DNA from 3 places in the Exiguobacterium sp. s145 genome. Region 3 is predicted to be linked to each of the others. Evidence: riboswitches for the same ligand, from Rfam matches in the RefSeq annotation. Region 3 holds a riboswitch; each other region holds the start of a gene.
The links. Region 3 has a riboswitch for lysine ahead of KNQ07_RS13785 (Na+/H+ antiporter NhaC family protein). Riboswitches for the same ligand answer to the same signal wherever they lie in the genome.
Positions count from the first base shown of each region.

Region 1: another riboswitch for lysine. It lies ahead of KNQ07_RS10750 (aspartate kinase); the one in region 3 lies ahead of KNQ07_RS13785 (Na+/H+ antiporter NhaC family protein).
Region 2: another riboswitch for lysine. It lies ahead of KNQ07_RS11055 (amino acid permease); the one in region 3 lies ahead of KNQ07_RS13785 (Na+/H+ antiporter NhaC family protein).

Region 1 covers NZ_JACSMV010000013.1:41,836-46,599, reverse strand. Annotated here, with positions in the region: gene KNQ07_RS10750 (aspartate kinase) at 1-1,176, opposite strand, end outside; lysine riboswitch at 1,290-1,468, opposite strand; gene argH (argininosuccinate lyase) at 1,536-2,909, opposite strand; gene KNQ07_RS10740 (argininosuccinate synthase) at 2,906-4,111, opposite strand; gene KNQ07_RS10735 (GNAT family N-acetyltransferase) at 4,232-4,660, opposite strand; gene KNQ07_RS10730 (alanyl-tRNA editing protein) at 4,657-4,764, opposite strand, start outside.
Region 2 covers NZ_JACSMV010000014.1:23,427-28,190, reverse strand. Annotated here, with positions in the region: gene KNQ07_RS11075 (HlyD family secretion protein) at 1-197, opposite strand, end outside; gene KNQ07_RS11070 (TetR/AcrR family transcriptional regulator) at 393-1,001, shown strand; gene KNQ07_RS11065 (diguanylate cyclase) at 1,052-2,143, opposite strand; gene KNQ07_RS11060 (MarR family winged helix-turn-helix transcriptional regulator) at 2,335-2,784, opposite strand; lysine riboswitch at 2,959-3,143, shown strand; gene KNQ07_RS11055 (amino acid permease) at 3,278-4,756, shown strand.
Region 3 covers NZ_JACSMV010000022.1:43,426-48,189, forward strand. Annotated here, with positions in the region: gene KNQ07_RS13770 (methyltransferase) at 1-512, opposite strand, end outside; gene KNQ07_RS13775 (heme oxygenase) at 598-930, shown strand; gene KNQ07_RS13780 (uracil-DNA glycosylase family protein) at 1,078-1,818, shown strand; lysine riboswitch at 1,887-2,062, shown strand; gene KNQ07_RS13785 (Na+/H+ antiporter NhaC family protein) at 2,168-3,751, shown strand; gene htpG (molecular chaperone HtpG) at 3,832-4,764, opposite strand, start outside.

The DNA of each region.
Region 1 (4,764 bases), on a different contig from region 3:
TGCTGCGACAGTCCGTTCGATATCGGCCTGGGCAATCGTATATGAGATGCTGATTTCTGATGTCGTGACTTGATAAAACGTGATGTTTTCCGCCCGGAACGTCGCAAACAATTTCGAAGCGACCCCGGTTGCGTCCCGCATCCCGATTCCGACGACGGATAACTTGGCATGCTGGTTATGACGGTCGACTTTGACCGTCGGGAAACGATTGATGATATCCTGCAGTGCTTCTTCCAAAAACTCTTCTTCATCCAGCGGACAAGAGAAGGAAAGGAAGATGTCACTGTCAAACGTCGTCTGACTGATCATATCGATGTTGACGTGACGTCCTGATAACAGTTCAAAGATATCCGTGACCGCCGAGTTCGTCTGCGGTACATGCTTGATTGACACCGTCAACACGTTTTTCGTTACACTGACGCTCGTGACCGCTTTTTGTTCCATCGTTTCCGTTGCCTCCATGATCCAAGTCCCTCTTTCCGATTCTAATGTTTTTCCGACGAAGATGTGGACGCCGTATTTTTTACCGAGTTCGACACTGCGCATCTCCATGACTTTTGAACCGAGTGCACTCATTTCCATCATCTCATCGTATGAAATGTGTGGAATCGGTTGTGCCGTTGCATGAATCCGTGGATCAGCTGTGTAAACACCGTCGACGTCCGTGTAAATTTCACATCGTTTATCAAGAACCGCGGCCAATGCGACGGCTGTCGTATCCGATCCGCCGCGACCGAGTGTCGTGACATCCCCGAGCTCATTGACGCCCTGGAAACCGGCGACGATGATGACGTCGTATGTCTCCAGTTTTTTCCGGAGCAATTCGCCGTCAATCTGTTTGATTTTACTTTTCGTGTGCAGTCCCATCGTGCTGATGCCTGCCTGGGCCCCTGTCTGCGACAAGGCTTTTATCCCGAGTGAGTTCAGGGCGATGCTGAGTAATGAAATCGTCTGTTCTTCACCGATTGCAAGCAGCCGGTCCAGTTCGCGTCGTTCCGGACGGTCCGTTATCGCCTGCGCCTGAGCAATCAATGAATCGGTCATTTTCCCCATTGCCGACACGACGACGACTAATTTTTCTCCTTGTTCCGTCCGATTCTTCAAATAATTCGCAATTGACTGAATCTGTTCGACAGTCGCAACCGAACTACCACCAAATTTAAGTACAGTTGTCACAATCCTATCTCCTTTTGTCCCGAAACAGAAAAAAACGACGGGCCGGTAGGAGCGTTCCTACGGCCCGTCGTTATCACGATCGGACAAACGATGACAGCGTCATACGTTCTTTTACGTAAGATAGCGCTCCGAAACGTGGGTTTCGGCAGTACAACGGATCTTAACCGTTGTACCAGCAATCAAGAAAAAGCATTTTCTTGTTCACTTCGGCGGATTTCCCCTTTCACATCACTTGGCATGCTTGCCTTGAATAAGTGTTGCTACTGATGTCATCCGCGCCTCTATCTGTCGGTTGTTAGTTACAGTTATAGCAAACATTTTTTGTTAAATCCAGTGATTTGCCAAACTTTTTTTGAATTTTATAATTTTTCAAGTTGCTTCTTCGCTAATGCGAGTTGATCCCGGACGGCCGTAAAACCGGTCCCGCCGTAACTTCCCCGTCGTGCGACCGCCTGAACCGGATCTAACAACGGATAGACATCTTCTGCAATGACCGGATGGAACGTCTGATACGTGGACAGCGTCAAATCTTTTAAGAAACAGCCGCTTTGGACACAATGTAAGACGGCTTTCCCGACGATTTCATGTGCTTCCCGGAACGGAATCCCTTTTGTGACCAGATAATCCGCCAGTTCCGTTGCATTCGAGAAGTCTTGCATCGTCGCCTTCTTGAGCGCTTCTGTCTTAAACGTAGCCGATTCGATCATGCCTGTAAAAATTTGAACGGATTGTAACACGGTATCAGCGGTGTCAAAGACACCTTCCTTATCTTCCTGCATATCTTTATTGTATGCGAGTGGTAATGCTTTCATCGTCGTCAGGAAACCCATCAGATTTCCGTAGACACGACCTGTTTTGCCGCGGATCAGTTCCGCGAAATCTGGATTTTTTTTCTGCGGCATCATGCTTGATCCCGTCGAAAACGCATCGGACAGCTCAATGAACGAAAATTCTTGCGACGCCCAGATGATGATTTCTTCGCAAAAGCGTGACAGATGCATCATGACCGTCGACGCGATGCCAAGGTATTCAATCACGAAGTCCCGGTCTGAGACCGCGTCCAAACTGTTCGGATAGACCTGTTCAAACCCAAGTAACTCGGCTGACTTGAAGCGGTCAATCGGGAAAGTCGTTCCCGCCAGTGCCCCGGCACCGAGCGGCGACATCCGAATCCGTTTCAGATTATCGGTCAATCGATCGGCATCCCGTTCAAACATCCAAAAATAAGCGAGCAGATGATGCGCGAGTGAGATCGGTTGCGCCCGTTGCAGATGGGTATAACCCGGCATGACCGTCTCCACATGTTGCTCCGCCTGTTCCGTAATGACGGATTGCAGGTTGCGAAGACTCGACAGGAGTTCTAAAACATGCTGTTCCATCCAAAGGTGGAGATCAGTCGCGACCTGGTCATTTCGACTGCGGGCTGTATGCAGTTTACCGGCGACCGGACCAATCTGTTCCGTCAGTAACCGCTCGAGATTCATGTGGATGTCTTCATCCACTGTCGTATAGACGTGTTGCTCGAGTGTCGTTTGCAACTGTTTAAGACCGGCTTCGATTTGTTCCCACTCGGTCTTTTCAAGAATTCCCTGTTCATATAACATCTGCGCGTGCGCAAGACTCCCCTGTAAATCAACGGCTGCTAATTTCTGATCAAACGAAATCGATGCTCCGAAGGCCTCCGCTTGAGCGGAAGCACTTTCCGTAAAACGTCCGCCCCATAGTTTCGTCATTTTTTCACGCCTTCCTGACGATGGACACTGGCATGTGTCGCAATCGCAAGACCGTGTAATTTGATGAATCCTTTCGCTGCTTCGTGATCAAAGGCATCTTCTTTTGTATACGTCGCGAGTTTCTCATCGTAGAGCGAAACTGCTGACTGACGTCCTGTGACGGTTGCGTTCCCTTTATACAGTTTGACACGGACTTCACCGGTCACGTCCTGTTGCGTTGCCGTCAAGAACGCTTTGAGGCCTTTTGTCAGCGGGGCATGGAACAATCCGTTGTAAATCGTTTCTGCATATTGTTTGCTGAGAATCGGTTTAAAGTGGGCAACGTCTTTCGTCAATGTGATCGTTTCAAGTGCTGCGTGGGCTTTGAGTAAGACTGTCGCACCCGGGCACTCATACACTTCACGTGACTTGATGCCGACCAAACGGTTTTCGACATGGTCAATCCGTCCAACACCGTGTGCACCGGCAATGATATTCAGTTCTGTAATCAGCTTCGCCAGCGGATACGCTGTCCCGTTGATCGAAACCGGAACACCTGCTTCAAAACCGATGATGACTTCTTCCGCTTGATCCGGTGCGTCTTCCGGTGCGACCGTCAAAGCGTATGCATCTTGCGGCGGCTCTGTCCATGGATTTTCAAGGACACCACATTCGTTACTGCGTCCCCATAAGTTCATGTCGATTGAATACGGGCTGTTGAGATTAATCGGAATCGGAACGTTGTTTTCTTTTGCATAAGCGATTTCTTCTTCACGTGACCATTTCCATTCGCGAACCGGTGCGATGACTTCGAGCGACGGATCAAGAGCAGCAACCGAAACTTCGAACCGGACTTGGTCGTTTCCTTTTCCGGTACATCCGTGGGCGACTGCTGTGGCACCGTGGGCATGTGCCACTTCGACCAGTTTTTCAGCAATCAACGGACGAGATAAAGCGGAAATCAGAGGATAGGCTCCTTCATAATGCGCACCATACTGAAGGGCTGGCAAAACAAAGTCATTTGCGAATTCGTCTTTGACATCAAGAACAATCGATTCGATCGCACCGACGAGTAACGCCTTTTCTTTGATGACCGACAAATCTTTTCCTTCGCCGACATCCATACACAATGCGACGACGTCATAATCCTTGCTCAACCATTTGATGGCGACTGAAGTATCCAGTCCACCCGAATACGCTAAAATCAATTTTTGTTTTGTCATTCTTATTTCCTCCTTGAATTCGACTGTATCTTTCTGTATAAAAATTCACTATGAATTATATATATACATAGACTTTTAAAAAAAGAAACCCTTTTTTCAGGATTTCTCAAAAAATCAGCATTAAATTTTTTTCTCCATCGTCCGGTGCGGGATGCCGGCATCGTCAAATTCATCGGAAACAATCGCATAACCTAGCCCTTGATAAAACGGAATTGCCTGGACCTGGGCACCGAGTGTCAAAATCGTCCGACCTTCACGGCGGGCAATCCGCTCCATCGCCTGCATCAGCTCGCCGCCGTATCCTTTTCCTCTTGTCGCCGCAAGGGTCGCGACGCGTTCGACCTTCATCCGTTGCTCATCGTACGGACGGGTCCGCCCCGTCGCAACCGGATGATTCATCTCATCGAGGACAAGCAAGTGAATCGCTGTTTCATCATGCGTATCATATTCCAAATGGCTCGGAACGCCTTGTTCCTCGACGAAAACCCGTTCCCGGATCATTCGGACCGCTTGTTTTTGTTCGGTTGTTTTTACTTGAATCACTGTCATGTATGTAATTCCTCCTTTAATGCTTCTGCATAAGCTTGTGCCTCTTCATACGTTTGGAATACTGCTTGGGCATTGTTTTCACTTCCGCCGCCCCGTCCATTAAA
Region 2 (4,764 bases), on a different contig from region 3:
TGACCTGTTTTGGCTGTCCAGTCCGTCAGTTTACCGGCACCGGGACTTGCGATGGTAATCATTTTTCCGTCAATCTTGGCATTGTCTGTTTTCACGTAACTTGTCGCTTGATCGTAATAGTAGTAGCCGATCGCGCCTCCACCGATTAAAACAACCAGTGTCAAAATGTTAATCAATAATACTTTTTTCATGTTCATGATATGAAATGCATCCTTTCTTCCGTATACTCTGAGTTCCCCAGTCGTAACATAAAAAATACTCCTCTGGGGGAGGAGTAGTTAATATAGTTAATTATATGGAGAAGGAATCAATATACAACCGACAATTTCCGACAAAGTGTTGGAAAAGTCAATGATAGCGGATACAATATCAAAAAAAGGTGGTTCTAGAAGATGAATTCAGGACAAGATCCACGACCAAAGCGGTCACGTGACCGTATTACAAAAGAATTATTTCGTTTGCTGGACCGTCATCCTTTTTCGACGATTACCGTCAAGATGTTAACGGACGGAGCGGCGGTCAATCGATCGACCTTCTATGCGCACTTTACGGATAAATATGATTTGATGAATCAGATTGTAGACGATCATATGCGGCTTCTGATGGAAGCAATCCGGATTCAGGGAACCGGAGCACCGGCTGCTCCGTCGCTCGATCGGGTCAGCCGTTACTTCGAACGACTGTTCATCCATATTGAACAACATGAACAATTTTACCGGACGATGTTGCTGAACGGTCCGGTCAAAACGTTCATCTCGCGTTTTCTCGATACGTTAAAGGAAAATTATCAGCGGGTGTTCGAAGCGCACACGGTAACGGAAACCCAACTGGTCGATCGTGATTTATTGTTGAATTACGTGATCGGCGGACAGCTCGGGCTACTGATTTCCTGGTTACGAAACGGTCGTCCTTATTCGGCGGCCTACATGGCAGATCAACTCAGCCGGATGATTGTTTTCGGAACAGTCAAGAGCATCGGTTTTCCGGAACAATCGACTTAAAGTGATGTCAAAAAACCGCCCTTTCACCGGATGACGGGAAAGGGCGGGAATCAGGCCTGTTCGACTTGCAATTGTTTGGTATAGGTCGTGCTCCGGTTGCGTCCACTGTCCTTCGAATGATACAGCGCTTTATCTGCCTGCTGTAAGGCTTCAAGAGACGTATGCGAGCTGCTCGAGTGCGCGATGCCGAGAGAAATCGTAATCTGCAGATCAGGGACGGCTGTCGTCGGAAACAGATTTCGGGCAACCGTCGTCCGGGCAAGTTCCGCGATGCTCTTCGCATCGGCGAGTGAGGTGTTCGGGAGAATGATTAAAAATTCTTCGCCGCCGTAACGTCCGACCAGATCATCCGGTCGTGCCAGTGAGGCTAACGTCGTCCCGAGTTGCCGCAAGACGTCGTCACCGGCGTCATGACCATATGTATCGTTGACGTGCTTAAAGAAATCAATGTCAATCAGGATCAGCGAGTAGCCTTCTTCTGCTGAACCGACGAGTGACAGGGAGTCATCAAGCCGGCGGCGGTTGGCGAGCCCTGTCAAGGCGTCGGTCATGGCCAGTTTTTGCTGGTACTGGATATTTTCAAAGTGTCGTCGTAACTCTGTCAACAGATGATAGGTCACGAAACCGGCAATCAGGTTAAAGAATATGTAAGCCAGGGAAATCTCGATGAAGGTCGTCCAGCTGTTCGTCAGCAGATAGATGCCCGGTAACGAATAGACGATACCGATGCCGATCATCAGTTCGAAGTTCCAGAAGATCAACCGGATATAGCGACGGACGACGGCAATCGTCAGGATGAACACTCCGATGACGATTGTTGACACGACAGCAGCATCCATTTGTTCGACCGGAGTCAGCATAAAACGTGTCGCGACGATCATTACACCGGTGACGAGGGCACTCGGCAACCCGCCGAACATCATGGCGATGACGACAGGGACAATCCGTAAGTCGACCTGGGCGACATCAATCTGAATGCTGTTGAACATTAGAAGGACAGAAATCAGACCGGCGAGACCACCTAAAACGAGTCGAACGTTCAGATTCGTGTTCGGTGTAATCCGTGGGTGATTTCGAAAAGGAAGAAACAAAAGAGTAATCGTTGTAAACAGTAAGCAAAAGTTAATGATGAAATTATTCATGATGGACAACAAATCCTCCCAGCTCCTCGTAAACGCATTTCCAATAAGATAGTTCCAGTATACCCATTTTACTAACGGCAAGAAATGGAAAAATGTTTAGCGAAAGATGCTAAAGTCAATAAAAAAGACAAAGTACACAGTCAAGTGAACTTTGTCGGAGAAAAAAATAAATATTTTTTTGAAAGTAATTTTTAGGAAGAAATCGCTTCTTCATCCATCGTTAAGAGGATCTTATCGAAGACGAGAACCATCGCATTCAGCTCTTCTTCCGTGAGGGTGCCGAAACGCTCTTGGAGATATTTCCGGCGGACGACTTCAAGTTCGCGGAAAGCGGCTTCTCCTTCGTCCGTCAGTGCTAAAACAATCGATCTTCTGTCATCCGTCGAACGCGTCCGCGTGACGAATCCGGCTTTGTACAAACGATCAGTCAAAGCTGTTACCTGACTTGTCGCAAGCTCAAACTGCTCTGCGAGTAGAGTCGGACGTTGGGGACCATTTTCGGACAGGCTACGCAAAATGAAAAATTCACTCCGCGTCGCGGTTCCTTCAAACAGTCGGTTGAGTTCGCGGCGTAGTGTCCGGAGAATGACCCGCATTTGTTCCTCTAATCGATAGGTCAGTTGATCACGTTCTTGTGGCATTCAAGCAACATCCTTTCTCTCGGTTAACTTCTATAATTTAGTGTACTAAAAATTACGGATTTTTACCACGGATAGCGGAAATTTCAAAAAAAGAATTGACAATTTGAAGACGTTTTGTGTAACATGACGAAGTAATAACGAAATTATAACTAACTTAATTAGTTCTCACTCAACCAGTGGGATGGAGGTTGCAGTTCTTATAAGTACAGTCACGGATGTCGTCAAGCGGCAGATGAGGTGACTGAAAAGGAAGAATTGCCGAAATCAATCATCGCTTTGAAGATGATCGATTGGGATTAGATCGAACAGGTCTAATACTGTCACAGGTCAGATCTGGCTTGTGGGGAGCTATCTTTCACGACGGTAGAATGGGGCGCATCCATTTTACTATGTTGCGTTCTCATCTTCCTTCTGGAAGGTGAGGGCGCTTTTTGTTTTTTTTCGATTCAAAAAGTGTCCTCTCAAAAATTTAAAAAAGAGAGAAGCGAATAAGATGAATACTTTACAACCCCAAAGAAAACTCGATTCAACTGAAGAAGGATTAAAACGCGGTCTGCAAGCCCGTCACATGTCGATGATTGCGATCGGCGGTGCCATCGGAACCGGTTTATTCATTGCTTCCGGTGCGTCCGTTGCGGCTGCCGGCCCGGGCGGTGCCCTGTTATCGTATGCGGTCGTCGGAATCATGGTGTACTTCCTGATGACAAGTCTTGGTGAGATGGCAGCTTACATGCCGGTCGCCGGCTCCTTCTCAACCTATGGCGCAAAATTCGTCGATCCGTCGTTTGGCTTTGCACTCGGTTGGAACTACTGGTACAACTGGGCAGTTACGATCGCTGTAGAACTCGTTGCGGCGCAAATCGTCATGAGTTACTGGTTCCCGGATGTTCCCGGATTTTACTTCAGTGCTTTGTTCCTGTTATTGATGATCGGTTTAAATTACTTCTCCGTTAAAGGTTTCGGGGAAGCGGAATATTGGTTCGCGATGATCAAAGTAGTCACTGTCATCATCTTCCTGATTGTCGGTGTCGCGATGATCTTCGGTGTCTTCACATCTGAAGCACCGGTCGGCTTTAAAAACTTTGCGTTAGGTGATGCGCCGTTCGTCGGAGGCATCCCGGCCGTCATCGGTATCATTCTGGTTGCCGGTTTCAGTTTCCAGGGAACAGAACTTGTCGGAATCGCAGCCGGTGAGTCGGAAGATCCGAAGAAAAACGTTCCAAAAGCCGTGAAACAAGTCTTTTGGCGGATTCTTCTGTTTTATGTGTTTGCGATTTTCGTCATCGGAATGTTGATTCCGTACACAAGCCCGAACCTCGTTTCGAATGATATTACCGATGTAGCAGTCAGTCCGTTTACACTTGTCTTTGAAAAAGCCGGTCTTGCGTTCTCAGCTGCATTGATGAACGCTGTCATCCTGACGTCTGTCTTATCGGCAGGAAACTCCGGTATGTATGCGTCGACACGGATGCTGTATACGTTGGCACGCCAAGGGGATGCACCGAAATTGTTCGCACAGGTCTCAAAAAACGGTGTTCCCCGCAATGCGTTGCTTGCGACCGGTGCCATCGGAGCACTTTGCTTCCTGACATCGATGTTCGGCGGTCAAGTATATCTGTGGCTGTTGAATGCATCAGGGATGACCGGTTTCATCGCATGGCTCGGTATCGCGATCAGCCATTATCGTTTCCGCAAAGGATTCCTTGCGCAAGGTCATTCGCTCAGTGATTTGCCGTACGTGGCACCTGCTTTCCCGTTTGGACCGCTCTTTGCGTTCGGACTTTGTTTCCTCGTCATCGTCGGTCAAAACTACGCCGCGTTCCTCGCGGATCAAATTGACTGGGTGGGAATTGCCGCAACATATGTCGGTATCCCGTTATTCCTTGCCTTTTGGTTAGGTCATAAATTTAAAAACCGGACATCGGTCGTTCCTTATGAAGAAATGGAATTCCCGGAGCATCCGCGTCCGTAATTGAAAAA
Region 3 (4,764 bases):
TGTTCTAAATAATACCGGTATTCGTCTGCCGGATAATACAAAATTAAATCCAGCGGACGGGGACGTCGTTCAACGGATGCCAAGATTTGATCGACCACCTTCATGAAAATCTGGACGGAAAACGGATTAAAGAAGTAACATTTCGTGACATCATCCGGAATCGGATAGCTTTCCGCATACGTATGTTCAAAACGGATGCTGCCCTGACGTCGCTTCATTTTTTTCATGTAAGCCGCTTGATTCCTCAAAGCGTCTTCATAAAACTGTCCGTTCATCTCAACACCGATGACGGAACAATCAAACCGGTCATGCAGATAAAAGTTCAACCGACCTTTCCCGCAGCCGAAATCAATGACCGTATCCGTGTAATCGAAAGGATAGACGGCACATAACTCTTCCAGCGCTGCATAAGGCGTCGGTTCATAGCGATTGTAATGGCTGAACGCATTGTAAAGATGCTGAACATCAATCGTCTCGATGCGCAACCGTTCTTCGTACTCTTTTTCATTCATAATTGATTCCTTCTTTCAAGCATTATTGGTTTCATCGTACTATACTATGAATGTACACATTTCATTCTATAAGGGGGATAATCCAATGATCGTCGTTACGAATCGGATTAAAGTCAAAAAAGGAATGGCAGCCGCAATGGCACCACGTTTCACCCGTCCAAGCGGTCTTGATACGATGGAAGGATTTGTTCGTGTTGAAGTACTCTTGACGCAAGGACTCGAAGAACATGATGAAATGAATGTCAACATGTACTGGGAAGACATGAAGCATTTTGAAGCCTGGCGCAACAGCGATGACTTTAAAGCTTCTCATAAACGTCCGGAACCAACAGACGGAAAACAGGAAGAATCGCCGATGCTCGGCAGTGAAATCATCACGTATGAAGTCGCTTCTGTCAAAGAACGGACTTCTTTATAATTCATGTCAGAACCGCCTTGCCTCCAATTTGGTCGCAAGGTTTTTTTATTCTCAAGAGACCCCTCACTATATTGATATGGGTTTAAATTGTATGTAATACCATTATTTGTTATCATAAATCCCATACAGAAAGAGAGAGGATTTATTATGCTGAATTCATTATCGATTTTTGAACAGGCCATCCGGTCTTTACCGATTGATCGGCCTCTGACTCGCCAGGATTTGTGTGTGGACAGTTTTTTATTACAACAGGAACAGGATTTATCCGTTTATTATTCACCGATCGGCGAATACATCAATCCTTCCGCGAAAGTCGTTTTCATCGGGATTACTCCCGGATTCGAACAGATGCGAATTGCTTATGAAGAAGCGGCTGATGCCTTCCATCATGGCGCGACAATCGAAGAAACATCGAAAATCGTCAAATACAGTGCCAGTTTTGCCGGTCCGATGCGCCGTAATTTGACAACGATGTTAGACGAACTGGAACTGCATCATCTGCTGAATATTTCTTCAACCGCCACGTTATTTCATACAAATCAGGAACTGTTACACATGACTTCGATTCTGAGACATCCTGTTTTTTACCGGGATAAAAATTATACGGGACATCAACCGAAGATTGACCGGACACCACTGTTGCAACATTACGCTTATGAGCATTTTGCGGCGGAATTAAATCAGTTACCCGACCCTGTCATTTTGGTCCCGTTCGGACGCGTCGTCGAATCGACGGTCCGGACATTGCTTCATCAGGGACGAATCAAAAAACATACCGTTTTGTTCGGTTTCCCCCATCCTTCCGGAGCAAACGGACATCGGAAGCGACAGTTTGAAGAAAATAAAGACTATTTGATGAAGCAATTGAATTCTTATTTCAATACCTAACAAACATCCTTAATTTTTTTTTTGGAATGCGATAAAATTTTATTATGAAAAGAATATGACTATTTTATCGATGAGGTAGAGGCGCGGTCTTGATGAGTATTTGATCTGAGGATGACAACGAAGACGATCGAAGAAAGGTGAGACCGCCGAAGTATCGTCATGTGTCAGACATGACGATGCTGGTCGAACCGGGAAAGACCCGTTCGATTGCCATACGCGTATTGTATGGAGCACTCCAATTCGGCTAAGAAAGACGCATCCAGCAAGGGTGTCGGCTTTGTTGCCGGTGCCCTTGCTTTTTTCTGTGCAACGGGTCTCATCTTCTAAAAAAGGAGGAGAAACCACAACCATGGTCAATTATTCAGATTCTATCGTCGCACTCGTACCAGCACTTGTCGCCATCGTTTTAGCGATCGTTACACGCAAAGTCGTCATCTCACTCGGTGTCGGGATTTTGATTGGTGCCTTGCTGCTTCACAGCTTCAATCCGTTGGATACTGCAGTTTATCTCGGGAAAAACATCTTCAGCCTGTTTTGGGCAGACAGTGCGTTAAATGAATGGAATGTCTTATTACTTGTTTTCTTACTATTACTCGGTGTCTTGTCGACACTGATTCAAACATCCGGCGGTGCCCATGCCTTCGGTGAATGGGCGACGACGCATGTCAAGACGGCACGTGGTGCAAGACTCGCTGCTTTCGGGTTAGGGATTTTGATTTTCATCGATGATTACTTCAACAGTCTTGCTGTCGGAAACGTCAGTCGTCCGTTAACGGACCGTCGTGGCGTCTCACGTGCGAAGCTGGCGTATATCATCGACTCGACCGCTGCACCGGTCTGTGTCATCAGTCCGTTATCGAGTTGGGGTGCCTTCATCATCTCAATCATTGCCGGTATTTTAACGACGCATTCGATTACGGATTACTCGGCGTTCAGTGCCTTCATGATGATTGTGCCATTGAACTTTTATGCTATCTTTGCTTTGTTACTGACGCTCTACATTGCCTATACGGGAATTGCTGTCGGACCGATGCGGACGCACGAGTTGCGGGCTTTACAAGGCGAATTGTTTGATTCCAACAAAGGGACACCGATGGGAATGGCGGAAGAAGTCAAGGAACACGACGGCGGAAAAGTCCGCGATCTGGTTGTTCCGATCATCGTCCTAGTCATCGCGACTGTCACAGCACTCCTTTGGACAGGTGCACAAGCCCTTGCGGCGGACGGCCGATCCTTTACATTAATCGGTGCTTTTGAAGCGACGGACGTGACACGTTCCCTTGTTTCCGGTGTCGTCATCAGTTTAATCGTTGCGTTCCTGATGCTGATCGGTCGAAAAATTCCGGCACGTGATTACCGTATCAGCATCTGGGCAGGGCTAAAATCGATGTGGCCCGCTGTCGTCATTCTGTTGTTCGCCTGGACGATCATCGCAGTTATCGGCGATATGAAAACCGGGGATTATTTAGCCAGTTTCGTCAGCAAATCGATTCCTGCTTCTTACCTGCCGTTCTTATTGTTCTTGATTGCCAGTGTCATGGCGTTCTCAACCGGAACGAGTTGGGGAACGTTCGGGATCATGTTACCGATCGGAGCCGATTTGATCATGGCAGTCGATCCAAGTCTATTGTTACCGACACTTGCAGCTGTTCTTGCCGGATCCGTTTTCGGTGACCACTGTTCACCGATTTCCGATACGACGATTCTCAGTTCGACCGGTGCCGGTTCACATCATATTGACCATGTCACGACACAGCTACCGTACGCGTTGATCGGCGCAGCAGTATCCGCTGTCGGTTACCTCATTCTTGGTGTCACCGGTTCATCCGTATTCGGCTTCCTCGGTGCACTCGTCGCCTTCGTGATTTTCCTCGTCATGTTGAATGTTCTGTCACGCCGCGGTGAAGTGCCGTCGCAACTTCGCTCGGAGTAAGACGAAGTAAACAAGCCATCCAAAAAAGCCGGACCTGATGAATTCATCGGGTCCGGCTTTCTTTATACGATCTTTTTATGTCAGATCATCAAGGCGCAGACTTCATTTGCAAAGGCAACCGGATCTTCAATCGGCAACCCTTCCATCAACAACGCCTGTTGATACATCAGCTTCGTGTACCGTTCAAATTTCGAACGGTCTTCTGTATACGCTGTCTCAATCGCCTGGAAGACGTCATGTGATGTATTCAACTCCAGGATTTTGACCGCTGCGACATCCTGGTTGTTCGGCATCGCTTTGAGGATTTTCTCCATCTCGATCGATACTGCACCATCCGTCGCGAAACAGACCGGATGTGATTTTAGTCGGGTCGAAGCTTTGACTTCTTTGACGTGTCCTGCGAGTACTTCCTGCATCGCTTTAAACATCTCGGCTTGTGTTTCCGTCGTTTCCGCCTGCTCCGTCTGTTCAATCCCGAGATCACTGCTCATGACGGACTTGAATTCTTTTCCGTCATAGTTAAGGAGCATTTGAATCGCAAACTCATCGATTTCTTCCGTGAAGTACAGGATATCAAATCCTTTGTCTTTCACGAGCTCGGATTGCGGCAACTTATCCAGCCGGTCCGTACTTTCACCTGACGCGTAATAGATGTACTTCTGATCTTCCGGCATCGCAGCAACGTATTCGGCGAGCGTCACCAGTTTTTTCTCCTTGGCCGAATGGAACAGAACAAGATCTTTCACCGTATCTTTTTGCATGCCGTAATCGTTGTAGATGCCGAACTTCAGCTGACGACCGAATGCTTGGTAAAACGTCTCGTATTTTTCGCGGTCGTCACGCAGCAATGCTTCGAGCTGTGTCTTGATTTTGCTTTGGATGTTCTTCGCAATCAATTTTAACTGCCGGTCGTGTTGCAACATTTCACGCGAGATGTTGAGCGATAAATCTTCCGAATCGACCATTCCTTTGACGAAGCTGAAGTGATCCGGTAAGAGATCACTGCATTTTTC